One region of the Jeotgalibaca arthritidis genome, then DNA from elsewhere that is predicted to be linked to it. Evidence: predicted binding sites of a transcription regulator. Region 1 holds the regulator's gene; the other holds the start of a gene.
What was found. The regulator HrcA, encoded in region 1, represses chaperone genes, less so after heat shock. The targets are predictions, from matches to a motif close to TTAGCACTCNNNNNNNNNGAGTGCTAA.
Positions count from the first base shown of each region.

Region 1 (15,461 bases):
TTTGTTATTTTTATTATTTTTCAATTGACGGGTATTTTACCGATTTCTCAGACCTTGTTAGTGAAATTAGGATTTGTGATGACCGCTATTTGGTGGTTTGTCTTTACGATTCCTTACTGGCGTCATGTTGAACAAAAGTCTTATATTCCTCGTGAGACTCAGCTCATTAAAAATAGTTTTAAACGGTTATGGGGAACATTGAAGGGGATTAAAGCTTATAAACAAGCTTTCTTATTCTTAATTGCTTACTTTTTCTATATCGATGGTGTGGGAACTATTTTTAAAATGGCTACGGCTATTGGGAGTGACATAGGACTATCTTCTAACGATTTAATTGTGGTTATGTTGGTTGTTCAGTTTGTTGCTTTTCCATTCTCCATATTGTATGGTGTCTTAGCAAAACGCTTTGGCGCTAAAAATATGATTTTCGTCGGCATTGTGACTTATACCTTTATTTGTATTTATGCTTTGCAGTTGGATAGCTTAACAGCATTTATTATATTAGGATTATTAGTAGGGACCGCTCAAGGTGGGGTACAATCGCTTAGTCGATCACTATTTGGCCAACTTATTCCAAAAGAGCGAGCGAATGAATTTTTTGGTTTTTATAATATTTTCGGAAAATTCGCAGCTGTAGTAGGACCCTTTTTAGTGGGGATTATCGCACAGTTAACTGGCAATTCCTTAGATGGGGTTTTTGCTCTTATTATTTTATTTATTATCGGTGGAATTTTATTGATGTTTGTTAAAATCCCTCAGGAAAATAGTATTTAAGCGAGAGGGCTGAGTATAACTCGGCCCTAATGCTTTTTCTATGGTTCAACTGATTGCTAATATTGGCGAAATTTGCTATAATATAAGTTGTATTTTTATGCCCAATTCAATTGCTATTGGGCGAGTATGTGAGGTGATTCTATGGCAACTCGAATACCTGAAGAAACAATTGACCAAATAAGAACAGAGACCAATATTGTTGATGTTGTGAGTCAATATGTTCAACTTAAAAAAAGAGGGAAAAACTACTTTGGCTTTTGTCCGTTTCATGATGAGCGAACGCCGTCTTTTTCTGTAACAGAAGAGAAACAGATTTTTCATTGTTTTAGTTGTGGGCAAGGTGGTAATGTTTTTCGTTTTCTAATGGAAGTTGAAGGGTTAGACTTTGTTGAATCAGTCAAACGAGCAGCAGAATTATCCGACCTCCAAGTTGATATTGCTATCGACAATCAACCGAAGACAGCTGTCCAAAATAAAAAAGAACAGCTCATTGCAATCCATGAAGCAGCGTCTGCCTACTACCATCAGATTTTGATGAATACAGTAACAGGAGAAAAAGCTCTCGAATATTTACTGGAACGTGGCTTTACGACTGAACTACTTGAAGAATTCCAAATTGGATTCTCACCTCCAAATAAGACCACAACTTATCAAATTTTAAAACGAGATCGACATTCAGATGACTTATTAAGAGAAAGTGGCATTTTTTCAGAACGCAGTGATTCAGCAGAATTACTTGATCGCTTTGGCTCTAGAATTATCTTTCCGCTTAGAAATGAAAAGGGAAAAGTAGTCGCTTTTTCTGGACGTATTCTTCCTGGTGAAGATGATTTCAATGATCAGAGTTTCCATGAAGCTAAATATTTAAACAGTCCTGAAACAGCGATATTCTCTAAACGCTACTTTCTCTTTAACCTAGATAAAGCCCGATCGCAAATGCGCAAAACTTCAGAAGTGGTGCTTTTTGAAGGCTATATGGATGTAATTTCAGCGTGGCAAGCAGGTGTGACGAATGGTGTTGCTTCTATGGGGACAGCACTGACAGAAGAACAAATTAGAATTTTAAATAAAATTGTTGATTCGGTTACCATTGCCTATGACGGTGATCGTGCTGGAATGGAAGCAACGAATAAGGCGATTGAGGGATTAGCTCAGGGCAACCGCTTTGAATTGGCTATTATTCCTTTGCCAAAAGGGATGGACCCTGATGACGTTATCCGTCAAAAGGGAGCTCAAGCTTTTCGAGATATCATCAATAATCAAAAAGAAACGGCCTTTCAATTCCAATCACGCTTTTTAAAAACAAAACTCAATCTCGATACAGAGGCAAATCGCCTACAGTATTTAGAAGAAGTATTGAAGCGTTTAGTCCATGTTGATTCGATTATTGAACGAGAAATGCATTTAACGGACTTAGCAAGTGAATTTAAACTTGACTTAGCGGTTCTTAAAAAACAGCTCCAAGATTATCAGACAGGTTATTTGAATCAACAAAAAGACCAAACTAAGAAGAAAACGCAAGACAGACGAGCACCTATTTCAACTGAATCAATGAGCGTCAAACAAAAGCTAACACCTTTGCAGATTTCAGAACGTCAGTTGATGTATCGACTTTTTCATTATGAAGAGGCTTGGCATTATTTAAAGGAATTAACGACAGATTTTAACTTTGTCAGTGAATCGCTACAGACGATTTATTTGCTTTATGATGCGTTTTACCAAGAAAGTGGGCAAGTCGGTCAAATCGATCGCTTTTTAGATCGGATTAAGGATCAACACTTAGTCACCACGATTATTGAAATAGAGATGATTGATCTTCAATCGGATGTCTCTAGTCAAGAAATCAGTGATATAGTCACGATTATTTGTTCAAAGTCTCCTTTAGAGACACAACTTGAACAAAAGAAACGGGCGATGGCAGAAGCCACACGCCAACAAGATAAAGACCAAGCCATGCGCTTGTTGGAAGACATTGTCAATCTAACAAGAGAGCTAAAGCTTGTTAAGAAATAATCCGTATTGAAATGGAGGAATTTTTTATGGCCATTAATAAAAATGAAGAAGGCAAAACACTCGAGCAAGTAACCAATCAGGTGGTTAAAGAGCATAAACTGTTAGGCTCAATCTTCTATGATGATTTAACTGACAAAATTGCAACACCTTTCCAACTCGATGCGGACCAAATGGATAAATTAATCCAAAAAATGGAAGACAGCGGCGTTAGTGTCGTTGATGCAGACGGTGGACCAACTGCTCGTCAGCTTAAGACAGATGAAAGCAAAAAAGACGATAAAAAAGAAAAAGACAAAGCTGCAGAGGAAGAAGAACTTTCTGCACCAGCTGGCGTTAAGATTAATGACCCAGTTAGAATGTACTTAAAAGAAATCGGTCGTGTGTCATTACTAACTGCTGATGAAGAACGTGACTTGGCAATTCGTATTCTAGATGGCGACCAAGAAGCGAAGCAAGAATTAGCTGAAGCAAACTTACGTCTTGTTGTATCGATTGCTAAACGTTATGTTGGCCGTGGTATGCACTTCTTAGACCTGATTCAAGAAGGTAACATGGGACTAATGAAGGCTGTTGAGAAATTTGACCATGAGAAGGGGTTTAAATTCTCTACTTACGCGACTTGGTGGATTCGCCAGGCAATCACGCGTGCAATCGCTGACCAAGCTCGAACGATTCGTATCCCCGTTCATATGGTTGAAACGATTAATAAATTAGTTCGTATACAACGTCAACTTCTTCAAGATTTAGGTCGCGAACCGACACCGGAAGAAATTGGTGCTGAAATGGACTTACCAACTGAAAAAGTTCGTGAAATCTTAAAAATCGCTCAAGAACCCGTATCATTGGAAACGCCAATTGGTGAAGAAGATGATTCTCATTTAGGTGATTTTATTGAAGACCAAGAAGTAACTAGTCCAGCTGAACATACTGCTCAAACGCTTCTAAAAGAACAACTAGAAGAAGTTTTGGACACCCTAACAGACCGTGAAGAAAACGTGCTTCGTCTACGTTTTGGTTTAGATGATGGTAATGTTCGCACCTTGGAGCAAGTCGGTAAAGTGTTTGGTGTGACGCGTGAACGTATTCGTCAAATTGAAGCTAAGGCTCTTAGAAAATTACGACACCCAAGCCGCTCAAAACAACTAAAAGACTTTTTAGAATAAAAACCATGGAGGGTAGAAGCTAACATTCTATCCTCTTTTTTTAGCCTTTACTTTAATTTATAAGGTGAAACTGCTAAAATTAAAGGCAGTACTGACAATGTGAAAGGAGGAGCAGAAAGTGAACGATAATCAACTATCAAAACGATTAGAAACTGCTGCATCCTATATAAAAAAAGGCGCAAGGTTAGCGGATATTGGGTCTGACCATGCTTATTTGCCATGCCATTTGGCTCAGAAAGAACAAGTGAGCTTTGCGATTGCAGGCGAGGTTGTCATTGGACCTTATGCATCCGCTAAAAAACAAATCAAAGAATCGAATGTTCAAGCAGTTGTTGAAGCACGTTTAGGTGATGGGTTAGCAGTTATTGAAAAGAGTGATGCTATTGACACCATTACGATTTGCGGTATGGGAGGCGATCTAATTGCGCGCATTTTGGATGCGGGCAAGGAAGATAACCGACTAGAAACAGTTGAACGATTGATTCTTCAACCTAATAACGGTGAGAAAAAATTAAGACAATGGTTGTTTGATAATAACTATGGCATTATTTCTGAAGAAATTTTGAAAGAAAATGATAAAATTTATGAAATCATTGTAGCTGAACCAAGTGATGACATTAGTGCGTATACTGAGGATGACTTTACTTTTGGGAAACAACTGCGTCAAGAGAAAGGTCCGGTTTTTGTTGAAAAATGGCAAAGAGAATACGATAAGTACACCTATATTTTAAATAGCTTAAATGAATCACAACGCGATGTGTCAGAAAAGAAAAAAACTGTTGAAGCCTTTATGACTAAAATACAGGAGGAGATTGCATGACAACCTTAACAGGCTATGAGTTCGTGAAGCAATTTGAAAAAGTTGTTCCAACTTGGTTGGCTGAGGAGAGAGATCCTATCGGTTTGCATGTTGGCGATTTATCACGACCAGTGACTAAAATCATGGTCACGCTAGATGTTCGTCCTGAAGTGGTACAAGAAGCAATTGAACACGGTGTGGACTTTATTTTAGCCCACCACCCACCTATTTATAGTCCGATTGCGCGGTTGGATCTTTCTAATCCTCAAATTAATATGTATGCTGACTTAATTAAACACGATATTACGGTTTATGCAGCCCATACAAACTTAGATAATGCACAAGGTGGTATGAACGATTGGTTGGCAGATCAACTTCAATTAGAGGATGTCGAAGTGATGGCTGTTTCCAAAACGATTCCACTAAAACGTTTATCTGTTTATGCACCAAAAGAGCATGCAGAAGCCGTCAGAATTGCAATGACTAAAGCAGGTGCGGGTCATGTTACTGATAACTATAAAGACTGTTCTTATTCGATTGAGGGTAAAGGACGTTTTACGCCCATTAATGATGCGGATCCGACCATTGGGGAAGTTAATCAAGCTGAAGTCGTTGAGGAAGAACGAATTGAAGTAGTCGTAGAGGAGCGTTACCTGTCAGAGGTGATTTTTGCTATGAAGCAAGCTCATCCTTATGAAGAAGCGGTTTATGACTCATTTTCAATTGATCAGAAACAAGCGCAAGCTTACGGCTTAGGCAGAGTAGGTAATTTAAAAGAGGACATGAGTGTGCTTGATTTTGTAACTTATGTGAAACAAGCTTTCCAAGTTGATGGACTGAGAGTAACTGCACCTCAAAATAACCTAAATCAAACGATTAGACGCGTGGCCTTGTGCGGTGGTGATGCTGGGAAGTATTACCAAAAAGCCATCGACAAAGAAGCCGATGTTTATATAACAGGCGATGTTTACTATCATACCGCTCATGATATGCAAGCAGCAGGCCTACTAGTCATCGATCCTGGTCACCATATTGAAAAAGTATGTATACCAAAACTGTATGACATGGTTAATGAATGGCGATCAGACTTGGGTTGGCAGATTGAACTAATGTCATCTACAATTGATACCAATCCATTCCTATTCGATAGTCAATTATAATAATTACTAAGGAGATTAAACACATGCATAATACATTAAAAAACCGTTTATTTACTTACGTTAAATTCGATACACGTTCAGATGAGAGCAGTACAACTGTACCCTCAACACAGAGCCAAGTTGCCTTTGCTAAGGAAATCATTATGCCTGAACTTGCATCAATTGGCTTATCAGACATTCATTACAATGAGAGTAATGGCTTTGTAACGGCTCGTATTCCTGCTAACACAACAGAACCACTACCAGCAATCGGCTTTATTGCTCATATGGATACAGCTGATTTTGAATCAGCTCATGTTAATCCACAGATTGTAGAAGATTACGACGGTGAAGCAATTATTTTAAATAAAGAAAAAAATATTGTCTTATCACCAGAAGATTTTCCTAACCTAAACAACTACATGGGCCAAGAATTGATCACCACTGATGGAACGACATTACTTGGAGCAGATGACAAGGCTGGGATTGCTGAAATCATGACAGCTATGGAACTTATTCTAGCGGACGATAGCATTAAACATGGTGATATTGCAGTTGCCTTTGGTCCAGACGAAGAGATTGGTAGAGGGGCAGATTTGTTTGACGTTGAAGCATTTAAGTGTGATTTTGCTTATACAATGGATGGCGGTCCTGTCGGGGAACTACAATTTGAAAGCTTTAATGCTGCCCAAGCAGTGGTTACTATTCAAGGTAAAAATGTTCACCCTGGAACAGCTAAAGATACTATGGTAAATGCGATTAGTTTGGCGATGGCTTACAATGCTCAACTGCCAGCTGATGAAGTTCCTGAGCAAACAGATGAACGTCAAGGTTTCTACCACTTACTTGGTATCGAAGGAACAGTTGAAGAAAGCAAAATGGTTTATATTATCCGTGACCATGATCGTGCTCTTTTTGAAGCGAAAAAAGAAAACATGTTAGCTATCGCTGAACGTATGAACAAAACCTTTAAAGAACCGCGTATTACAATTGATATGCACGATTCTTACTACAACATGGGCGAAATTTTAGAAAAAGATATGCGTCCTGTGACGTTAGCAGAGCAAGCAATGAAAGAGTTAGAGATTCAACCAATTATTGAACCAATCCGTGGTGGAACAGATGGTTCTAAGTTAACTTATATGGGATTACCAACACCAAACATTTTTGCCGGCGGTGAGAACTTCCATGGTCGCTATGAATTTATTTCAACGGATGCTATGGTGAAAGCAACTCAAGTCATTGTTGAAATTATTCGTCAAAGCAATCACTATTCTGCTTTATGAGACCGAGTATGATGGGACTAGGCATTGCGTTACTGCTCTTAAATGTTCTTGCTTTTATAATGATGGGAATTGATAAATCCAAAGCTCGAAAAAACCACTACCGCATTTCAGAAAAGACCTTGTTATGGCTAGGTAGCTTATCGGGTGGAATTGGCGGGTTAATTGCGATGAAAGTTTTTCGTCATAAGACAAGACACCGTTATTTTTATGGTTGTTTTGGAATCGGCCTAATGGTTTGGCTAATTGTCATCTATATATATTTATTAAAAAGCTGCTTTTGAATTTCGGTTCAAAAGCAGCTTTTCATTTCTGAATTATGTTATAATCATACATTGTATAGAACGGGGGAGTAACAATGAACGGAATCTTGCCACTCTGGAAAGAACGCGGTATGACAAGTCATGATTGCGTTTTTCAATTAAGAAAAATATTAAAAATGAAACGAATTGGCCATACAGGGACACTAGATCCTCAAGTCGATGGTGTGTTACCGATTTGTCTAGGCCCTGCTACTAAAGCGGCAGAATTTATGACAGATATGGGAAAACAATATGAAGGAGAAATCACGATTGGTTTCTCTACAACAACAGAAGATGCCCACGGTGAAGTGGTTGATCAAAAGGCTGTAGAAGGTCTCTTGTCAGAAGAAGAAATTGACCGTCAGATGACGACCTTTATCGGTGAAATCACTCAAATTCCACCCATGTATTCGGCAGTGAAAGTTAACGGTAAACGATTGTATGAATATGCAAGAAATGGCGAAACGATTGAACGGCCTAAACGTAAAGCTAATATCTATCAATTCAAGCGGACAAGTACACCGGTTTATAATTCAGATACCAAAACGGTTTCTTGGACCTTTGCAGTTAGCTGTGGCAAAGGGACTTATGTCAGGACACTTGCTGTTGATCTGGGTGAACGTTTAGGCTATCCTGCTCACATGTCTCAGTTAACACGCACAAAGAGCGGTCCATTTGCTAAAGAGCAATGCTACACTCTTGATCAAGTGAGACAATTGGCTGAAGAAAACAAAGTTGAAACGATTTTAATGCCTATTGAAGGTGTATTTGACGAGCTACCTGCTTATCATTTAAATGATGAATTATGGCAACGTGTTAAAAATGGCGCTGTTATTGAAAATGAGGCATTTGACAACTTAACGAGCTCGGAACTGATTGCTTTCTATTATGGTGAGAATTTGGTAGCATTATATGAGAATCATCCAAAGCGAGCAGGATTTAAGAAGCCGAGAAAAATGTTTTTGTCTTCATTCTGAAAAGAGGAAAGAGAGTTAATCATGGAAGTTATTTATTTACATCATCCCTATAAAAAAGAAGAAATTCCGACTGACCGAGTGGTATTAGCATTGGGTTATTTTGATGGCGTTCATATTGGACACCAAGCCGTTATCAATCGAGCTAAAAAAGAAGCCGAGAAAAGAAATTGTAAACTAGCAGTTATGTCATTCAACCAGCACCCAAGCATTGTTTATAAAAAATTGGATGCTGAGACAATGAAATATTTGTCTGTACCAGAACGAAAGATTGAATTAATGACAGGCTTAGGTGTTGATTATTTTTATGTTATCGACTTTACCTATGATTTTGGAACACTAAAACCACAAGAATTTGTTGATGATTATATTATCGGTCTTAATGCCGATGCGATTGTCGCAGGATTCGACTATACTTATGGTCCCAAGACGATTGCTGATATGGCACATTTGCCACAATACGCTAAAAGTCGTTTTGATATTGTTGAAATTAGCCCCCAAGTGGCTGAAAATAAAGAGAAAATTTCCTCAACAAGTATTCGTGAGGCACTTGATACAGGCAATTTAACAAAAGCCAACCAAATGTTGGGGTATACGTACCAATTTGATGGTCGCGTGATGCATGGCGACGCTAGAGGCCGCGAATTAGGTTATCCAACTGCTAATATTAAAATTGGCAAATACATTCGCTTACCCAAAGTCGGAGTCTATGTCGTTTCTATTAAGGTACAAGATAAGTGGTATCGAGGAATGGCATCAATTGGCTACAATATTACCTTTGAAAAAGACCGTGAAAAAACAGTTGAAGTTAATATTTTTGACTTTGATAAGATGATTTACGGTGAAAAAGTAACCGTGCGTTGGCACCATTACTTGAGAGATGAAGTGAAATTTACAGGTATCGAAGGTTTAATTGAGCAGCTCGATCAAGATAAAATCGATACAGAAACTTTCTTTGACAGCCATCCAGAACAAATAAGCAATGCCTCTGATTCAAGAGCGGAGATGACGGAATGACAGCAGCTTATTTGCATATCCCATTTTGTGACCATATTTGCTTTTACTGTGACTTTAATAAGGTTTTTCTAGAAGGACAACCGGTTGAAGAATACATCGATGCAGTGATTACTGAAATGGCTATTATGAAAGAGCGTCATCCTCAGGAAAAATTGGAAACTTTTTATATTGGCGGAGGAACACCAACGACTCTAACAGCACCACAACTAGACCGCCTTTTAAGTGGTATTCAGACTCACTTCCCAATGGATAAGGGGGCTGAGTTTACTGTTGAAGCGAATCCAGAAAGTGCTAGTTTTGAAAAGTTTGCCGTTTTAAAAGAGCACGGCGTTAACCGAATCAGTATGGGTGTTCAATCCTTTGATAATGCTATTTTAAAGCGTATTGGTCGTATTCATACATCTGATCAGGTTTACCGTTGTGTGGATGATGCGAGACGAGCAGGTTTTGAAAACATTAGTATTGATTTGATTTTTAGACTGCCGACGCAAACAATTGAAAGTTTTCAAGAAACACTAACAAAAGCATTAGAATTAGATTTACCACATTATTCCATTTACTCCTTAATTTTAGAAAACAAAACCATTTTCTATAACTTAATGAGACAAGGAAAATTACCATTGCCGAGTGAAGATGATGAAGCAGATATGTTTGAACTTGCTATGGAAACGATGGAAGCGGCAGGGCGCTATCAATATGAGATTTCAAACTACGCTAAACCAGGCTTCCAATCACAACATAACCTCGCTTATTGGAAAAATGATCACTACTTTGGATTTGGAGCCGGTGCACATGGCTATTTAGGCGACACGCGTTATAACAATCATGGACCTATCCAACATTATCTTGAACCATTAAGAGCTAAGCAGTCGCCGATTATTTACCAACAATCATTGACTCAGAAAAATAAAATGGAAGAAGAATTCATGTTAGGTCTACGAACGATGAAGGGAGTAGACCGCTCTTTGTTTGAATGTAAATTTGATCAAACAACAGAATCTGTCTACCAAGAGGAATTGGATATGCTCTTAGATCGACAACTCATTAAGCTAGAAGATAATCACATTCGCTTAACGAAAAAGGGTGTCTTTTTAGGTAATGAGGTATTTCGATCGTTCTTAAAAGATACTTAAGAAAAGTATGCTTATTTATCAAGCTAATTCTGTTGACAAACATACAGCGTCATGATAAATTTATTTATGGATTAGCACTCTATATGTTTAAGTGCTAAAGTGAGGTGAATAAATGTTAACGGAAAGACAGTTGATGATATTAAACCAAATTATTAAGCATTATATTGAGTACGGTGAACCAATGGGGTCCAAAACCTTATTGAGCGAGACTAATTTATCGGTGTCGCCTGCGACCATTCGTAACGAAATGATGCGCATTGAAGAATTAGGTTTTCTTAAAAAAACACATGCCTCTTCTGGACGTATACCATCCATTTTAGGCTATCGTCATTATGTTGATTATTTACTTCAGCAAGGGTTGGATAGTTCTTCCGAAGAAAAAATGAGGAAAAAAATCCAACAGTCCATACACTCGCCTTATCAAGAAGCACAAGAAATGGTTGAAAAGTCAGCCCGTATGCTCTCTTATTTGACGAACTACACTGCTCTAAGCATTGGTCCCGAGAAGATTAACAGTAAGTTAACTGGTTTTCGACTTGTACCGGTAACGAGCGGACAGTACATGGCAATCTTGGTGACTGATAAAGGTTACATTGAAAGTAAAATGTTTTCTTTAGGTCGAAACTTTGATTCCAGCAAATTGGAAAAAATCGTTACTATTTTTAACGATGAGTTAACTGGTCTAGCCTTAAGCGAGGTTTACAAAAAACTTCAAACGGATATTCCAGCTTTAATCACCAAATATGTCGATTATGAATTAGATTTGTTTGCCATTTTTAAAGACATTATTTCTAAAATGGACAATGATCGCGTTTATGTCGGCGGAGAAATGAATCTCCTTAACTATTTTGACTTTGATCAATTGCAAGACCGTGAAAAAGTCAAATCCCTCTATTCATTAATTCATGAGAGTAGTGAGCTTCGACCATTGTTGTTGACTGATTCAAATCGCATCAGTGTTCGAATTGGTACAGAAATGAATAATGAATTGTTGGACAATTTAAGTTTAATTACGGCAACCTATAGTGCTGGTAAGCGTGGTACAGGAATGATCGCCTTACTTGGCCCCACTAACATGCCATATGATGAAATTATTAGAATTATGCGTGTGACAAGTGATGAATTATCAGACAGCATGCAGCAATTCTATGAAGAATAGCAAAGGAGAATCGTCGTGGAAGAAAAAGATAATCTAACTGAAAACGAAGACGTATCTGTTGATCAAACAGTTGCAGAAGAGACTATATCTGAGGTTGATAAACTAGCTGAAGAATTGGAACAATTGCAAGATCGCTATTTACGCGTTCAAGCAGAGTTAGCTAACATTCAAAAACGTAATGCTAAAGAAAGACAAGATGCTGCGAAATTCCGTTCACAATCTTTAGCTACAGAATTATTAGCGGTTGTTGATAATTTAGAACGTGCTTTAGAGATTGAAGTAGAAGGCGATCAAGCCCTAAACTTCAAAAAAGGCGTGGAAATGGTTTATAACTCAATGCTAGAAGCATTAAAGAGTGAAGGGGTAGAAATCATTGATCCAATGAATGAGCCTTTCGACCCGAATTTCCATATGTCCATTCAGGTTCAAGAACCTGAAGAAGGACAAGAAGCGGATACTGTCGTAGCAGTTGTCCAAAAAGGCTATCGTTTAAAAGAGCGTGTACTTAGACCAGCAATGGTTGTTGTCGCGCAATAATAACCAATAAAATTTTAAATTAGAGGAGATATTCAACTATGAGTAAAATAATCGGTATTGACTTAGGAACTACAAACTCTGCTGTTGCAGTATTAGAGGGTGGAGAAGCTAAAATTATTCCAAACCCAGAAGGAAACCGTACAACACCATCTGTTGTTTCTTTCAAAAATGGTGAAATCCAAGTAGGTGAGGTTGCAAAACGTCAAGCAATCACAAACCCAAATACAATCAGCTCTGTAAAACGTCACATGGGAGAAGCTGGATTCAAAGTAGAAGCAGAGGGTAAATCATATACACCTCAAGAAATTTCTGCAATGACACTTCAATACCTAAAGAGCTATGCTGAAGAATACTTAGGTGAAACAGTTGATAAAGCGGTTATTACTGTACCTGCATACTTCAACGATGCACAACGTCAAGCAACAAAAGACGCTGGTAAAATTGCTGGTTTAGAAGTTGAACGTATTGTTAACGAGCCAACAGCTGCAGCTTTAGCTTACGGTCTAGATAAAACAGATAAAGAAGAAAAAATTCTTGTATTTGACCTTGGTGGGGGAACATTCGACGTTTCTATCCTCGAATTAGGAGACGGTGTCTTCGACGTATTAAGTACATCAGGTGATAACAACTTAGGTGGGGATGACTTTGATAACAAAATCATTGCTTACATGGTTGAAGAATTCAAAAAAGAAAACGGCGTTGACTTAGCAAACGATAAAATGGCAAAACAACGTCTAAAAGACGCTGCTGAGAAAGCTAAAAAAGACTTATCAGGTGTAACGTCAACACAAATTAGTTTACCATTTATCACTGCTGGTGCTTCTGGCCCATTGCACTTGGAAATGACATTAACACGTGCTAAATTTGATGAATTGACTCACGATTTAGTAGAACGTACTAAAATTCCTGTACGCCGTGCTATTGAAGATGCTGGTATCAGCCAAAGTGAAATTGACCAAGTTATCTTAGTTGGTGGGTCAACTCGTATCCCATCAGTCGTAGAAGCAGTTCGTCGTGAATCAGGGAAAGAGCCTAACAAATCAGTTAACCCAGATGAAGTAGTTGCAATGGGTGCTGCAATCCAAGGTGGCGTTATTACTGGAGACGTTAAAGATATCGTTCTTCTTGACGTAACACCATTATCACTTGGTATTGAAACAATGGGTGGCGTATTTACGAAACTAATTGACCGTAATACAACAATCCCAACAAGTAAATCACAAGTCTTCTCAACAGCAGCAGACAACCAACCAGCAGTAGACGTACACGTTTTACAAGGTGAGCGTCCAATGGCAGCAGACAACAAAACATTAGGTCGCTTCCAATTAAATGATATTCCTGCTGCACCACGTGGTATTCCGCAAATCGAAGTAACATTTGATATTGACAAAAACGGTATCGTTAACGTAAGTGCGAAAGACTTAGGAACGCAAAAAGAACAACAAATTACAATCAAATCATCGTCAGGTCTAACAGACGAAGAGATCGAAAAAATGGTTAAAGATGCAGAAGCAAACGCTGAAGCAGACAAACAACGTAAAGAAGAAGTTGAATTACGTAATGAAGTCGATCAATTAATCTTCCAAACAGACAAGACATTGAAAGAACTTGAAGGAAAAGTTGACGAAGCAGATGTGAAAGCAGCTGAAGAAGCACGTGATGCTTTGAAAGCAGCAGTTGAAGCAAACGACTTAGAAGCAATGAAAGAAAAACGTGATGCTTTGAATGAAGTTGTACAAAATCTAACTGTTAAACTTTACGAACAAGCGGCAGCAGCACAACAAGCTGCTGGTGGCGAAACTGAAGGTCAATCATCAGCTGCTAACGACGATAATGTTGTAGATGCAGACTTTGAAGAGGTTGACAACGACTAATAAAGTCAACGGTTCTTATTGGTGAGCTTATAACACGTACAGATCGATTTGGTCTGTACGTGTTTGATTGATTGGGTTGCCAAAACTCTTGAGCGACTATGAAACACGGACAGCTTTCTTGCTGATATAGAGTAAATAATGAAATATGTGCGGAATTGCTTCCGTATCATGGTGATCTAATGGAGGAAATATAATGGCGAAAAGAGACTATTATGAAGTATTGGGCGTTTCAAAAACAGCCTCAGACGATGAAATAAAAAAAGCCTATCGAAAACTTTCAAAAAAATATCATCCCGATATCAATAAAGCAGAAGATGCTGCTGATAAATTTAAAGAAGTTTCAGAAGCATATGAAGTCTTGAGTGACTCTCAAAAACGTGCTGCTTACGATCAGTATGGTCATGCTAGCACAGATCCTAACTTTGGTTCAGGCTTTGGTGGTGGCGGCTTTGGCGGTGGTGGTTTCGGTGGTTTTACAGGCGGTTTTGATGATATCTTTGATACTTTCTTTGGTGGCGGCGGTCGTTCTCGCAATTACAACGCACCACGTCAAGGGGCAGATTTGCAATACCGTCTGCATTTGAAATTTGAAGAAGCTATTTTTGGTAAAGAAGAAACAATCCGTTATGCGCGTGAAGAAGAATGTAAAACCTGTACCGGTAGCGGTGCAAAACCTGGAACAACACCAAAAACGTGTTCAAAATGTCACGGAGCAGGTGCTGTACAAGTGGAACGCAATACACCGTTTGGACGTGTCATGCAACAAGCAGTTTGTGATGTTTGTCAAGGATCAGGAAAAGAAATCGTTGATAAGTGTCACGACTGTCACGGCAAAGGACACGTTGAAAAAGAACACAGTGTGAATGTAACGATTCCAGCTGGAGTGGAAGATGGACAACAATTACGTCTTGCTGGGCAAGGTGAAGTTGGTTCAAATGGTGGGCCATATGGAGACTTGTATGTGGTATTCTCTGTTGAAGAGAGCGACATTTTTGACCGAGATGGTGCAGAAATCTATTACGTTCTGCCAATTTCATTTGTTCAAGCGACACTTGGAACAGAAATTGAAGTTCCAACTGTTCATGGTAATGTGAAGTTGAAAATACCAGCAGGTACACAAACTGCTACAAACTTCCGCTTAAGAGGCAAGGGTGCACCTCGCCTAAGAGGTACGGGGAATGGTGATCAACATGTGAAAGTTAGCATTGTGACACCTAAGAACTTGAATGAGCAGCAAAGAGAAGCCTTGCATGCCTTCGCTGAAGCAAGCGGCGAGAGTATAACAGGTGACGAA
Region 1 is NZ_CP049740.1:2,098,300-2,113,760, forward strand. It holds gene G7057_RS10535 (MFS transporter) at 1-774, shown strand, start outside; gene dnaG (DNA primase) at 916-2,787, shown strand; gene rpoD (RNA polymerase sigma factor RpoD) at 2,814-3,950, shown strand; gene G7057_RS10550 (tRNA (adenine(22)-N(1))-methyltransferase) at 4,069-4,770, shown strand; gene G7057_RS10555 (Nif3-like dinuclear metal center hexameric protein) at 4,767-5,909, shown strand; gene pepT (peptidase T) at 5,933-7,174, shown strand; gene G7057_RS10565 (DUF1294 domain-containing protein) at 7,183-7,455, shown strand; gene truB (tRNA pseudouridine(55) synthase TruB) at 7,530-8,450, shown strand; gene ribF (riboflavin biosynthesis protein RibF) at 8,472-9,464, shown strand; gene hemW (radical SAM family heme chaperone HemW) at 9,461-10,597, shown strand; gene hrcA (heat-inducible transcriptional repressor HrcA) at 10,710-11,756, shown strand; gene grpE (nucleotide exchange factor GrpE) at 11,772-12,293, shown strand; gene dnaK (molecular chaperone DnaK) at 12,332-14,167, shown strand; gene dnaJ (molecular chaperone DnaJ) at 14,358-15,461, shown strand, end outside.

Region 2 (15,461 bases), 760 kb from region 1:
ATGTAATGCTAGACTGTCGTCGTTGTATTTTAATCCCACCATGAGCACTCCTTATTTACACGTTTGGTTGAATACACACTAGTAGCCAACCTACTTTTCTATTATTATAGCGCAAAGCGCTTGAGATTTCTTTTTTTTTAGCATAAAAAAGCTTATAAAAAAGGGATAGCGACACTTTAACATGCCGGTATCCCTTATAAACTTATCTTTAATGGATGACTTTAATTCCTTTAGCAATCAGCTCTTGTTCGGAATGCATCGTCCGTTCGGTTTCATCCAACCCACGTGAGCTTACCTTATCGAACAAGATTTTAACAGTTTGCAACATAATTTTTAAATCTAAAATCAAGGAATATTCCTTAATGTAGATTAAGTCAAAGTTCAGCTTACTATTAAAGTCTGATGCATACTTTCCGTAAACTTGGGCATAGCCAGTAATGCCGGCACGCACATTATGTCTCAAGTAGTAGTGCGGATTTTCTTCCTTAAACTGATCGACAAAGAATGGGCGCTCAGGACGCGGACCAACAATTGACATATCGCCTTTTAAGACGTTAAACAACTGAGGTAACTCGTCAATGCGTAAGGAACGCAAGTATTTTCCAACAGACGTGACACGCATATCATTGCTTGTCGCTAGAACGGGACCTGATTCTTTTTCAGCAGTAATTCCCATACTACGGAATTTTAGAATCTCAAACTCTTTTCCGTCTTTGGTAATTCGGGTTTGCTTGTATAAAATCGGGCCTTCTGAACTTCGTTTCACTAAGACAGCTGCCACTGCCATAATCGGTGATGACACAATAATAAGCAACAATGAAAACACAATATCAATCAACCGTTTGATGATGCCATCTTCTGACGCAATTCGAAACGGTGATACTTCAATAATACTCTCGTCTTCAATATTCATCATGTTTGGATTAACCATAACAAGATTTTCAAAGCTGGTGTTCAAGAAGAATTTCTTGTCTTCACGCATTAACAAATCATAAATGCGTAATTTCTCTGATTCTTCAATTTGACTGGCCAGATAAACAATATCAATATCATTTAGATGACTTTTGACATTTTCATAGTAGTCAGACAGAACCACATGAGACACCACATGACGGATGCTCTTTGTGTTGGAAAAGTTATCAACTGCCGCAAAGACTTCTTTTTCCATTCCCACAATCATCACACGTTTACTACCACTTAATTTTTGGTAAACCTTGAATACGAGCACACGCCACGTAAACAAGACGATACAGCCAACAAAAAAGTGAATCAGAATAACCGAGCGCGGAAACGCCAGCCATCTTCCTGCGAACGTCAGTGCCATGATATACAAGGACACGACAACTTGTCCGATAATGGTAATGAATAAAAAGTCGCTGACCGATTTATTATATAAGATGTATGTTCCAAATAGGATACTAACGATGATAAATCCAATAGAAACATAGATGATACTGCCTTTAAAAGCTTCAAGATTGCGAATAGGAATATTTGCTCCATATCTCAAGCGGAAAGACAGTAATAATGAACCGATAAATAGCAGCAAATCAATCAATATAATGAAGAATTTTCGTGATTTTGTCCATTCCTCTTTTTGATTCACGGTCTATTACCTCCTTAAAGTCATTATGACTTCATCTATTTTAGCATGAAATCAAACAGAGGAACAGAGACAACTGTCAAAGTATAGATGCTTTTCTTATTCCATTGTTATAATCACAGTGCCACCTAAACTTCTTGGAGGAAGGGTTAGGGTAAGTTTACGATCAGATGGTATAGTATAGCTTTTGCCACTATAGCGGTCGATGACTTGGCTAGACGTTGAAAAAGGAAGTTCAATAGTCACTTCTTTTTCTTGATCGAAGATATTTAAGGCAATCACAACTTGCTCGTCTTGATAGCTACGACTAAAGACAAGGTAGCCCTCATCATTAGAACCCGCAATCGTTTCGCGACTGCCTTTAGAAAACAGTTTGCTGTAATCTTTGCGAATATTTAATAGTGTTTTGTAGTGATTATAAACTTGACTGCCCGATCCTTCGCTTGCTTCCCAATCAAAATCATAGCGGTTCTCACTATATTCGCCATTATCCATATTTTTAGCAGCCGCTCCTGTTAAGCCAATTTCTTCTCCATAATAGATGACTGGTTGGCCTTTAGCTGTAATCATTAGGGACGCCGCAACCATTTGCTTACCGAGGTCGCCACCTGCTTGCTTATAGAGAAAACCATCTTCATCATGGCTAGATAAAAATTGCCCCATCGTCGCATCAGATGTCAGCTTATTATTCCGATCAATTAATTTTTCTTGTGCCCCCATAACATCCCAGTTAACGAAACTACCCGCTATTTGTTTAAACTCAAAATCTAGTAAGCTATCCATTTCACCGTCATTCAGATAGCCGCCATTCTTATCGATTGAAGCACCATAATCCTCACCAATTAATTTAAAATCTGATTTCACTTTTACTAATTCATTTTTAAAAGCCTTCCAAGTCGTATCTTCTACATGCTTAACCGTATCTACTCGGTAAAAATCGATGGTATCGCCTCGAATTGTTTGAGCTTTTTCCAACCAATCCGTCTGCCATTCAATGATTTGTTGCCTTACATCTGCCTCTTCTGTTTGTAAATCGGGTAATCCTGATAGCTCACCTACAATTTGGTGATTCGCAACGGGATCTGTTCGAATCAGCCCGTCAAAAACCATTTGCTCCTCTTTAGTCGGAAAATTCGCAATGGATTGATCCCCATCAGTAATCTTCATTCCATAACCCGTATGATTTAAGACAACGTCAACCATCAATTTTATGCCATGGTCATGAGCCGTTTCAATGAGTTGGTGGAAAGTTGCTAAGTCGCCTAAATGTTCATCTAACTGTGTGAAATCCTTTGCCCAATAGCCATGATAGCCATATTGCTTATCATTGACCCCTGCTCTGACATTCCAATCAATATTATCAACAATTGGCGTTATCCATAAGGTATTAATCCCCAACCCCTGCAAATAAGGTATCTTATCTATCAACCCTTGAAAGTCACCACCATGATAGGTCTCAAGATGGTCTAAATCAATGACGTCATCAAAGGGATTATCGTTGGAAGGATCCCCATTATAAAAACGGTCTGTTAAAGCAAAATAAATACGAGCTTCGTCCCAATCAAAAGCTAAAGGACTATCTTTTTCTTCTTTCGCTACTACAGTAATTGTTTTTTCGATTTGTTCGGTGTGATTGTTCTGGTCTGTTACAGCTAGCACAAGTGTCTTCTCGCCTGGAGAAAGCTGATCATCAATACCAAAACTAATTTCATTTAGCGACCCGTCCATTGTGATGGGTGCTTCAATTCCGAATGCTGTCGCATCCAGAGTGATTTCTTTAATGACATCGTTGAAATAAACGGATTCGTCAATCGTTAATAAAATACTATCTTGTTGACTTGGATATTCTGGTAAAAGCTGAATCTCTTTTGCTGTGAGTAACTCTGGCTCGTTAGAAGTTTGAGAAGTAATTTCATGAGTACCCGCATCTGAACAAGCTGTTAGTATACCGATTGCCGACAAAGCAATGACAAGAAATTGTTTCAAAATCAATCCACTCCTTTTTTTGTAAACGATATCATCCGTTCTATCTATTAGCAACAAAATTCCATTTGTTAGCGCTAACTTTTTTCACACAAAAAAGCTGCCTCTTCAGACAGCTTTTTCATTCTATTCATTAAATAACTTTTTTCTTCCATAGACCTAAAATAACAGCTGAAATAACCATACCAATGAGAAGTGTTAAAATAAACATTAATCGCTGTTCGGCCAAGCCAATTACAAAGATACCGCCGTGAGGTGCTGGAATAGAAACTTGCCAAAACTGTGTTAAGCCACCTGCAATTGCCGATCCAATGATGGACGATGTAATGACACGCAATGGATCTGCTGCCGCAAATGGAATAGCGCCTTCTGTAATAAATGAAAAGCCTAGGACAAAATTAGACAAGCCTGATTGGCGTTCCGCATCTGTAAATTTATCTTTAAACAATAGAGTTGCCAAACCAATTGCCAATGGTGGAATCATACCACCTGCCATAACAGCGGCCATAAAGGCACCATCGCCCGTATCCGTATAGATACCAATTGAAAAGGCATAGGCTGCTTTATTGAACGGACCACCCATATCAATCGCCATCATACCACCGAGTAGTGCGCCTAATAAGATAGTATTTGTCGCCCCTAAGTTCTCCAAGAATGTCAGCATTGCTGTATTAATCGCTGAGAAAATAGGCCCTACAATAAAGAACATCAATAATCCCGTAATTAATAAGCCAAAGACAGGGTAGATTAAGATCGGTTTTAAGCCCTCTAACGTTTTCGGAAGGTTTTTAAAGACTTTTTTGAGCGTATGAACAATGTAACCTGCCATAAAACCGGCTACTAAGCCTCCAAGAAAACCTGCATTTTGATTAACAGCCATCATCCCGCCTGCCATACCTGGCAGTAATCCAGGTCGATCGGCAATACTATAAGAAATATAGCCTGCTAAAATAGGAATTAAGAAGGTAAAGGCTGTTCCGCCAATCGTATTGAAGGATTCAAATAAAATACTGTCACTACCAAAGCTACTTTCAAATAAGAAAGAAATCGCTAAAATAATTCCGCCACCTACTACGAATGGCAACATATGAGAAATGCCGTTCATTAAATCCTTGTAAATATTGCCTAGTCCAGATTGTTTTTCGTTAGTCTGCTCTGCTTGGCTCACTTGACCCGTAGCATGCCAAATAGGTGCTTCTTGTTTGACTGCCTTATTAATCAATTCTTCTGCTTTGTTTATGCCATCACTGACAGGTCGTTGTAAAACGGCTTTGCCATCGAATCGGTCCAAGGATACTTTTTTGCCCGCCGCAATAATGACAGCTGATGCACGCTGAATTTCTTCATCAGTTAGAATATTTTTAGCACCCTCAGACCCGTTAGTTTCAACTCTAATATCAACCCCTAGCTCTGCCGCTTTTCTTTTCAAGGCATCCTCTGCCATATAAGTATGGGCAATACCGGTTGGACAAGCTGTAACAGCGACAACAAATGGTCGCTCGCCAACTGACTCTATTTCTTGGCTTTTCTCTTTATCAGCGGTTTCTTCTGCAGCCGAAAAAATAGCTTGAACGTCTTCCGCATTTTGAGCTGCCTTCAGTTGACTCAAGACTTCCGGATTAATTAATTGACGGGATAGAGATGCTAATACATTTAAATGAACATTATTAGCGCCTTCTGGTGCAGCAATCATAAAGAACAAATGAGCCGGTTGTCCGTCTAGCGAATCATAATCAACGCCGGCTTTACTTTTAGCAAAAACGACTGCTGGCTTTTGAACAGCAGCGTTTTTAGCGTGTGGCATCGCTATTCCATCGCCCAAGCCTGTCGATGACTCGTTCTCACGAGCTAGGATGCCAGCCTTAAAGGTTTGCTCATCGGTCACAATGCCATGGCCAATAAGACTGGCAATCATTTCGTCCAAGACCGCTTCCTTTGTTGTGGCTGTCAAATCCATAATCATGAGTTCCTTAAGTAACACATCATTGATCTTCATACGTTTCAACTCCATCTATTTTTTTAATTTGTATATCTGAAAGTAAGGCATCAATATCCGGTCGTTTCGCTAAGTCATCGGAGAATGCGGTAGCACTTCCACAGGCAATGCTGAATTTAAATGCTTCTAAAGGATTTTGAGTTTGGCTATAAGTGCCTACGAATCCAGCTACCATAGAATCCCCTGCACCTACTGAATTTTTTACCTTTCCTTTAGGCGCTTGTCCGTGATAAGTTCCTTCTTGGCTAAATAAAAGAGCGCCATCGCCAGCTAGTGAAATAATCACAAATTGAGGACCTTCTTCTAACAACAGTTTGCCGTAAGGAATCATATCGGCGACCGTCTCTAGTTGAACGCCAAACAAATCTCCCAATTCGTGGTGGTTGGGTTTAACTAATAATGGTTCATAAGGGAGCGCGGCTTTCAAGTCTGCCCCTGTCGTATCAATAACAAAGGGAATATTTTTTCCAGCTAGCTTTTGAATCATTTGTTGATAGTAACGATCACTCAAACTTTTTGGTCGGCTACCGGATAGAACAACGAGATCATCTGCTGTAAAGTGGTCATATTGTTCAAGCAGTAAGTCTGCTTGAGCTGCATCTATATAAGGTCCATCGCCATTCATCTCTGTTTCTTTTTCTGCTTTTAATTTAACATTTATGCGACTGTCATCATTAACCTCAATAAAGTCGGTTTGAATCCCTTCCTGATCTAACCAATCTGTGATAAATCGTCCTGTAAAGCCACCTGTGAAACCAAGTGCCGTTGTTGAGATGTCCAGTTGGTTTAAGATACGCGATACATTAATCCCTTTCCCACCAGGTAATTTGAAGTCTTTCGAAATACGATTGACCCCTCCTATATCAAGGTGATCAAGGTGAATAATATAATCAATTGATGGATTTAGCGTCACTGTGTAAATCATCATTCCACCTCCATTACTGTTGTTTGTTCCTCTAATAACGCTTTCAACTCTTTCGAAAGAGCTGTCGTAATAACAGTTGCATCTTCAATATCCGCAACTTTTGCAAAGGTCACTGTATTTATTTTCGACGCATCTGCCAAAATAAACGATCGGCCTGACTTTGCCATCACCAGTTGTTTAATCGCTGCTTCTTCAACATCGGGTGTCGTATAGCCATAATCAACATCAATCCCATTCATACCTAAAAATGCTTTGCTAAAATGATAATTTTGAATTTGCCAATGTGCTTCAGGACCAATGACTGCTTTCGTTCGCTGTTTAATCTTCCCACCAATTTGAATAGTTGTTATTCCTAAATCTGTTAATAGGCTTGCATGCGGAATCCCATTTGTTATAACGGTTATCTCTCTTCCTTTTAAAAAGGGAATCATTTCATAAGTTGTTGACCCTGCGTCGAGATAAACCAGTTCTTTGTCTCGAATCAAGCTAGCTGCTAATTTTGCAATGTCTCTTTTTTCATCAATATGTTTAAATGATTTTTCTTCCATCATATCTTCGCCAACAAGATGATGAATGCGTCGTGCACCACCATGAACACGGACAAGTTTTTCTTCTTCTTCAAGTTTCTTTAAATCTCTTCTGATAGTTGATTCTGATGATTCTGTTATATCTACTAAGTCTTGTAATTTAACAAATGATTCTCTTTCTAAGCTTTCTAATATTAATCGATACCGTTCGTCTGTAAGCACTTTCCTCACCTCGCCATTAATATACCACCAAAAACAGCCAAATTCAACCACAATCATTCATTTTCGTTCAAATGAAGCAAAAAAAAGAGGCTTTCGCCTCTTTTCTGGATGATTATATTCTGTTTATCTTGAGATTTCTCAATTAATGTCCAGTGTCCGCATCTGCCAAAGACATGACGTTCAGAAAATTCCAATAAATTAATCAATCCATAGGCATTTTCAACCGTAACAACCTTGTCTTCAAGACTGTGTGCCCCCAACTCATCACCCATCAAAGCAAGCTCATGAACAAGTGGAGAAACGGATATCCATGTTGCAAAGTCGTCACCTTCTTCATGAACGACTGTCATTCCTAATACTTTTGTAAAAAAAATAACCGACCCATCCATTTTCGATGTATATCATTCAAAGTGAGCTAGCTAATGGACATCAAAAATAGAGTCTCAGTATTCGTTTGACACTGATAAACACTCCTCTTAATTTGTATTATTTTTTAAGCGAACAAAAAAAGAGAATGGGCATGCCCATTCTCTTTTTGTTTGTCTTACATCATACCCATGCCTGGATCCATTCCAGGTGCTGGCATTTCTGGAGCAGGTTTGTCTGCAACAACACTTTCAGTTGAAAGGATTAGTCCGGCAACACTTGCTGCATTTTGTAAAGCAGAGCGAACAACTTTAGCTGGGTCAACGATTCCAGCTTCAATCATGTTTACCCATTCGTCAGTTGCTGCGTTGTAACCCATGCCTTGTTCTTCACCTTTAATTCTTGCAGCGATAACAGAACCTTCTAGTCCAGCATTTTCAGCAATTTGTCTAACTGGCTCTTCCAAAGCGCGAGCCACGATACGAACACCAGTCGCTTCATCTCCAGTTAGTTCTAGCGCACTTACGCGAGCTTGAACATTGACAAGCGCTGTACCACCACCAGCTACGATTCCTTCTTCAACTGCTGCACGAGTTGCATTAAGTGCATCTTCAATACGCAATTTACGTTCTTTTAATTCTGTTTCTGTAGCAGCACCAACTTTAATCACTCCTACACCACCAGCTAATTTAGCTAAGCGTTCTTGTAGTTTTTCACGGTCAAAGTCTGATGTCGTTTCTGCTGCTTGGGCGCGAATGTGAGCAACGCGTTGTGCGATTGCTGTTTTGTCCCCTGCTCCTTCAACGATTGTTGTATTATCTTTTGTGATGACAACTTTGCTTGCATGTCCTAAGTGTTCGATTGTTGAATCTTTCAACTCTAGTCCTAGGTCTTCAGCAATCACTGTCCCACCTGTTAATACAGCAATATCTTGTAGCATTTCTTTACGGCGGTCACCAAATCCTGGTGCCTTAACAGCAGCAACATTGAATGTTCCACGTAATTTGTTCAATACTAATGTCGGTAGTGCTTCGCCATCTACATCGTCTGCAATAATTAATAATGGACGACCAATTTTTAAAATTTCTTCTAGCAAAGGCAAAACATCTTGAATGTTAGAAATTTTACGATCAGTAATTAGGATAAATGGATTTTCAAGTTCTGCTTCCATTTTATCGTTGTCAGTTACCATGTATTGTGACAAGTAACCACGATCAAATTGCATACCTTCAACAACATCTAATTCTGTGTCAATTCCTTTTGACTCTTCGATAGTGATAACGCCGTCGTTACCAACTCTTTCCATTGCTTCAGCAATTAATTCCCCTACTTCACGAGAACCTGAAGAAACAGCAGCTACTTGAGCAATTGATTCTTTTGAGTTAACCGTTTGAGAAATTTCTGCTAGTCCAGCAACAGCTTCTTTCGTTGCTAACTCAATACCACGACGAATGCCAACTGGGTTTGCACCGGCAGTTACATTTTTCAATCCTTCGCGTACGATGGCTTGCGTTAAAACAGTTGCTGTTGTTGTTCCGTCTCCCGCAATATCATTTGTTTTAGATGCAACTTCAGAAACAAGTTTAGCACCCATGTTTTCAAAGTGGTCTTCTAATTCAACTTCTTTAGCAATGGTAACACCATCATTTGTAATTAGCGGCGAACCGTATGCTTTCTCTAAAACAACGTTACGTCCTTTTGGTCCAAGTGTTACTTTTACTGTATTTGCTAGTATATCAACGCCTCTTAGTAAGGCTGCACGAGCGTCTTCAGAAAATTTAATATCTTTAGCCATTATTTCTATTCACCTCATCAATTTAATTAGTCAATAATTGCAACGACATCTGTTTCTTTAATAACGAGATAATCTTTGCCTTGGTATTTAATATCGGTACCGGAATATTTTTCAAAAAGAACACGGTCCCCTTCTTTAACAACCATGTCAATCTTTGTACCGTTGTCAGTTACTCGTCCTTCGCCCGTTGCAATCACAATACCTGTTTGTGATTTTTCTTGTGCTGAAGATGGTAACACCAGCCCTCCGACTGTTTGCTCCTCTTCTTGAGCAACTTCAATGATAACGCGGTTTCCTAATGGTTTTAACACAAATATCCCTCCATAATCTATCATTTGAATTAGCACTCTCATCTAACGAGTGCTAATCTATGACTCTATATTAATCAAATCTACTAGTGAATGCAAGACAAAACTATTATTTTTTTTTAAAATTGTGATATACTTTCATATAGACTTTAAACTTCACGTTATTGAAGAAAAAGCATCCTTGCTTTTTAACTTTAACAGAAAGGTGAGATTTATGAAAAAGAAACTTTCTACAGCGACTAAAATTATTTTTGTTTACATCGCTGCTCAGCTATTACCCCTTCCCTTAATGTTTTTATTCCTAGAAAATCGTCAAATTGAAATGAGGTTGAATTTAACCATTTTATTTGCCTTTTTAGGAACAATTGGGATGATTTTACTCAACCGAACTAAGGAATGGACTCCTTCAACAGAACTAACGGATAAACCATCTGCACCTACTAAAAAGATTGTGTTATGGGGATTAATTGGATTTGTCGGCTCAATTGTACTTCAAATTGTAACGTCTCTAATTGAAATGGCTGTCTTTAACGTCTCTTCTGAATCGGTCAATACACAAACCTTGTTAGACACCGCTAGTGACTATCCTTTCTTAATTTTTATGATTGTTTTATTTGGACCAATCATGGAAGAATTTGTCTTTAGAAAAGCGATTTTTGCCCAACTCTCTTCATCAAGTGTCGGAATTGTCGGATCAGCTGTCATCAGCTCATTGTTGTTCGCCTTTATCCACTTTGATGGTCATATGCTTGTTTACGGGTCTTTAGGATTATGGTTTTGCTATTTATACTTTAAAACCAATAACATCTTTACCCCTATCATGGCGCATGCTTTAATGAATGCTTATGCCAGCTTACCGCTTTATTTCCCTGAGCTGTTTCAATAACCGCTTATTATTTATGTTTGTTTAGAAAGGAATCTCATGACTTTAAAAGATATTCTCATCCAAATCGGTATGAAATTTGTTTTTGGTTTGCTATTTGTCTACTTTGCCGTTGATAGTGTCAACACATCAGGCTGGGGCTTTTTAGCTATTCTAAGTATTCTATTCGCTACAAATAATATTGTTAACGGCATTAGAATGCTTGATACGTATTATAAAATCAAGAAAAATATCGATCCTAAATAAAAAACAGTTAAGCCGCAGCTTAACTGTTTTTTATTAGGAAATATTATTATCTAAGAAATAAATCAATGTTTGCAATTCATTCGTTAAATCAACATTTTGAATACGAACATCTTCTGGAACTGATAATCGAATCGGAGTAAAGTTCATGATACCTTTTATACCAGCCTCAGTTAAATCATTAGTCGCTTTTTGAGCAACATTTTGAGGGACTGTTAAAATGGCAACATCGATTTGTTGGATGCGTAGTTGTTCAATCATTTCAGACATATCATAAACAGGAACACCACTAACGATTTTGCCAACAATTTCTTCGTTCACATCAAAAGCACAACTGATGCGCACATTATTGCTCAAGTGGAAGTTGTAATTTAATAAAGCATGACCTAAATTACCTACTCCGATAAGAGCAACGTTTGTTAATCGGTCTTGGTTTAATGTTTTACTGAAGAAATCAAGTAGATACTCCACATCATAACCGTATCCTCTTTTTCCTAAAGCACCGAAATAAGAGAAGTCACGACGGATAGTCGCACTGTCCACCTTGACAGCTTCACTTAATTCATTTGATGAAATTCTTGCTTTTCCTGCGTTATGCAGATATCTCAAATAACGGTGATAAATTGGCAACCGTCTGGCAGTTGCTCTTGGTATTTCTGTTGACATTACAACGCTCCCTTTCAGCATAACGTTTTAAATCTATATAAAAAAGAATAATCACATAATCTTAGCAATCTAATACATAATAACATTATAGCACCACATTGTGAAATATCTAGTATTTTGCTCTAATTTGTATCTTTTTGTGAAAAAAATTCTTTGTTTTCCTTATTTTAATAAGCTTTAAATAAAAGTAGCGACATTATTCACAATCATTAGCTTTTCTATTAATGTTCCTATCTCTTGTTAAAATTCTATGATAAAATGAAATGGCATGTTCTTATTTGACATTTTAACGACCATTATATAGAGAAAGAGGATACACCTATGATATTATTGCAAGGCCAAAATCTTGCGCGTCATTTCGGTTCAACAGTCCTATTTGAAAATATTCAAATTACCATTCAAGATCAAGAGAGAATTGCCTTGGTCGGCCGTAACGGTGCTGGTAAATCGACTTTATTAAAAATACTAGCTGATTTTGAACCCACAGATGAAGGCAAGATTGCCAAGAAAAAAGATCTCCGTATTGGTTACTTAGACCAATACAGTACAGTTGATTCCGACAATACCATTTGGGAAGAAATGTTGTCGGTCTTCGAACCTATTATTAAACTAACGAAAGAAGCTGAAGAAGCAGCCCATGCCTTGACCGATGAAACGTTGATGCAAGACACTCTAGCCTTTGAAGCAGCTCTAAAACGGTATGATAGCTTGCAACAAGAAATTCAAGAAAAGAATGCTTACGGCTACGAGTCAGAAATCCGTTCAGTTCTACACGGCTTCCGTTTTTACGAGGAAGACCACCAACGACCTGTTTCGCAACTCTCCGGCGGTCAAAAGACACGCCTAGCACTTGCAAAAATCCTACTCGAAAAAAATGATTTACTTATTTTGGACGAGCCAACTAACCATTTGGACATTGATACATTAGCTTGGTTAGAAAACTACCTAATCGCTTATCGTGGCACCTTGCTTATCGTATCTCACGATCGCTACTTTTTAGATAAAGTGGCCACCAGTGTCTACGAAATTAGCCGCAATCGCATCCATTATTACAAAGGCAACTATTCCTTTTACTTAAAAGAAAAAGCAGCCCGATTAGAGCAAGAAATGAAACAATTCGAAAAACAACAAGGCGAAATTGCTAAATTAGAAGACTATATTGCTCGTAATTTAGTTCGTGCATCAACTACTAAAATGGCACAGAGCCGACGCAAGCGCCTTGATAAAATGACTCGACTCGAAAAACCAAAAGGTGACGAAAAATCCGCTCGCTTTTCATTTGATATTGAAAAGGAAAGCGGCAATGTGGTCATGATTCTAGAAAATGGCGCCATTGGCTATGATAGCACGATTCTCTCTGCCCCTATTCATTTGGACTTGCGCAAACATCAAGCCATTGGAATTGTCGGACCAAATGGGATTGGTAAGTCAACTCTCCTTAAAAGTATTAACAAGGAACTACCACTTATCAAAGGAGACATCCATTATGGGTCTAACTTAGAAATCGGCTATTATGACCAAGAACAAAAAAACTTAACTGAAAATAAAACCGTTCTTGCTGAAATTTGGGATCTGCATCCCACTATGAATGAGACAGCAATCAGAAGTATTTTGGGAAGCTTCCTCTTTAGCGGTGAAGATGTTGAAAAAACGATTTATTCTCTAAGCGGGGGCGAACGCGCTCGACTATCTTTGTGTAAGTTAGCCTTGGAAAAGAACAATGTTTTGATGCTAGATGAGCCAACCAACCACTTGGACATCGACAGTAAAGAAGTATTGGAAAATGCCTTGATTGAATACGATGGTACCCTATTATTCGTATCGCATGACCGCTACTTCATTAACCGGATTGCGACGAGTATTTTGGAACTATCTGAAGATGGTAGCAAACTCTATTTAGGCGATTACGATTATTACGTCGAGAAGAAACAAGAAGAAGCTGCGCTCGCCCAACTGCTTCTCGATGAAGCAGCAGCAGAGTTAGCAACGACTACTCAAACCGATACGAAGAAAAAAGATTACCAATCCAATAAAGAACGGGCTAAGTTGGAACGCAAACTATCGCGCGCCATCGAAAGTACTGAGTCAGAACTAGAAGCATTAGAAGTGGCTATTGAGGAAATCGAAACAGCCCTTACCCTTCCCGAAGTATTTGGTGACCATGAAAAGGTACAAGACTTACATGACCAACTACTCGCACAGCAAGAAAAACAAGATCACTTGCTGCACGAATGGGAATCATTAACACTAGAATTAGAAAATCTATAAGACAAAAGAAGAGCCGTCGTCGACGGCTCTTTTTACTATTTCAATTTCTCTGCGATAATAGCTGCTGCCTTTTTAGGCATGATGCGATAAAGCAAGTCCATTAATTTGGAGTCATTCCCAACAAGTATCCGGTATTTATTTGCCTCCATACCATCAACAATCATTTTAGCTGCTGCAGGTGCTGTTGTAATCTTGTCAGCCATCTTCTCATTGTCACCGGCACTTGGACCACGATCAACTTTCGAATTGGTCATAATATCTGTTTTAATAGCGCCCGGAAACACAACGCTAACATGGATATGGCTATCCTTCAGCTCTGAATGTAAGCCTTCTGTTAATAATTTAACGGCTGCTTTAGAGGCACCATACACAGATTGCCCCGGCACAGGGAGAAAGCCACCCATACTCGATACATTAACAATATGCGCTTCTGGCGCTTGTTCAAAATAAGGCAGCAAGCTCTTTACAAAATAAAGCGTCCCGTAAAAATTAACATCCATTACGAAACGAACCTTATCCATGTCTAACTCTGAAACTGGGATAAAAGGCTGAATAACACCGGCATTATTAATCACACCATCAATGGAACCGTGATGCTGGATCACAGTTTGTGGCAAAGCTTCAATAGCCGCTTGGTCTCTAATATCCATCACATGGAGTGAGACATCTTTAGCCTTTTCACCAGCTAATTGCTTGGTTTGTTCTAAACTCGCTTGATTGATATCGACTGCGGCAACACGGCCTCCTCGCCTTAAAATTTCTAAGACAATTTCACGTCCCATTCCGGCACCGGCACCTGTTACGACAATCGTTTTGTTCGTTACTTTCATCTTGATCACCTATTCTCTTTATTTTCGAACAGCCATTTTGGCTGAATGATTAATAAGGAAAGACGCTTATAAAGCAAGACCTGGTCGCGCATTTAAACTAAGCTCTGCAAATGATTCATTGATGTATTGGTAATGCGCAGCCGCACCAATCATCGCAGCATTATCACCACATAATGACAATGGTGGAATAAGAAGCTCCACATCAGGCAATTCTTTTGCAACAGCTTGAGTGAGGGCTTCACGAAGTCCCTTGTTAGCTGCAACCCCACCTGCTAGTAGGAGTTGCTTAATCGGTTTTTCTTTAGCAGCGCGAATAGTTTTCGCAACTAGCACATCCACTACTGCTGCTTGAAAACTAGTGGCAATGTTGTGAGGATCGATGTCATCGCCCTTCTGTCTAGCATTATGAATGGTGTTGATAACCGCACTCTTCAAACCTGAAAAACTGAAATCATAGTTATCTTCATGGATCATGGCACGTGGGAAATCGTATGTTTCTTCGCCTTGGTGTGCCATTTCATCCATCACTTTTCCACCTGGGTACGGTAAGCCAAGTACACGCCCAATTTTATCGTAAGCTTCACCTGCTGCGTCATCTCGTGTTTCACCAATAATCTCAAACACACCATCTTCAGGCATATAAATTAATTCCGTATGGCCACCACTGACAACTAGTGATAGTAATGGAAACTGTAGAGGTTGAACCAGCTGGTTAGCGTAGATATGACCAGCCATATGGTTGGTTGCAATTAATGGTTTCCCATGAGCAAAAGCCAATGCCTTAGCTGCACTAACACCAATTAATAAAGACCCTACTAATCCTGGACCTTCTGTGACAGCAACGGCATC
Region 2 is NZ_CP049740.1:1,343,203-1,358,663, reverse strand. It holds gene G7057_RS07000 (nicotinate phosphoribosyltransferase) at 1-39, opposite strand, end outside; gene G7057_RS06995 (sugar transferase) at 209-1,603, opposite strand; gene G7057_RS06990 (alpha-amylase family glycosyl hydrolase) at 1,700-3,586, opposite strand; gene G7057_RS06985 (PTS fructose transporter subunit IIABC) at 3,717-5,579, opposite strand; gene pfkB (1-phosphofructokinase) at 5,566-6,504, opposite strand; gene G7057_RS06975 (DeoR/GlpR family DNA-binding transcription regulator) at 6,504-7,310, opposite strand; gene G7057_RS06970 (hypothetical protein) at 7,307-7,603, opposite strand; gene groL (chaperonin GroEL) at 7,798-9,414, opposite strand; gene groES (co-chaperone GroES) at 9,441-9,725, opposite strand; gene G7057_RS06955 (CPBP family intramembrane glutamic endopeptidase) at 9,937-10,608, shown strand; gene G7057_RS06950 (YdiK family protein) at 10,645-10,851, shown strand; gene G7057_RS06945 (redox-sensing transcriptional repressor Rex) at 10,885-11,514, opposite strand; gene G7057_RS06940 (ABC-F family ATP-binding cassette domain-containing protein) at 11,836-13,782, shown strand; gene G7057_RS06935 (SDR family NAD(P)-dependent oxidoreductase) at 13,818-14,612, opposite strand; gene tsaD (tRNA (adenosine(37)-N6)-threonylcarbamoyltransferase complex transferase subunit TsaD) at 14,679-15,461, opposite strand, start outside.
Region 2: a site for HrcA is predicted at 9,755-9,781, ahead of groES (co-chaperone GroES). Genes of this name have one in related genera too.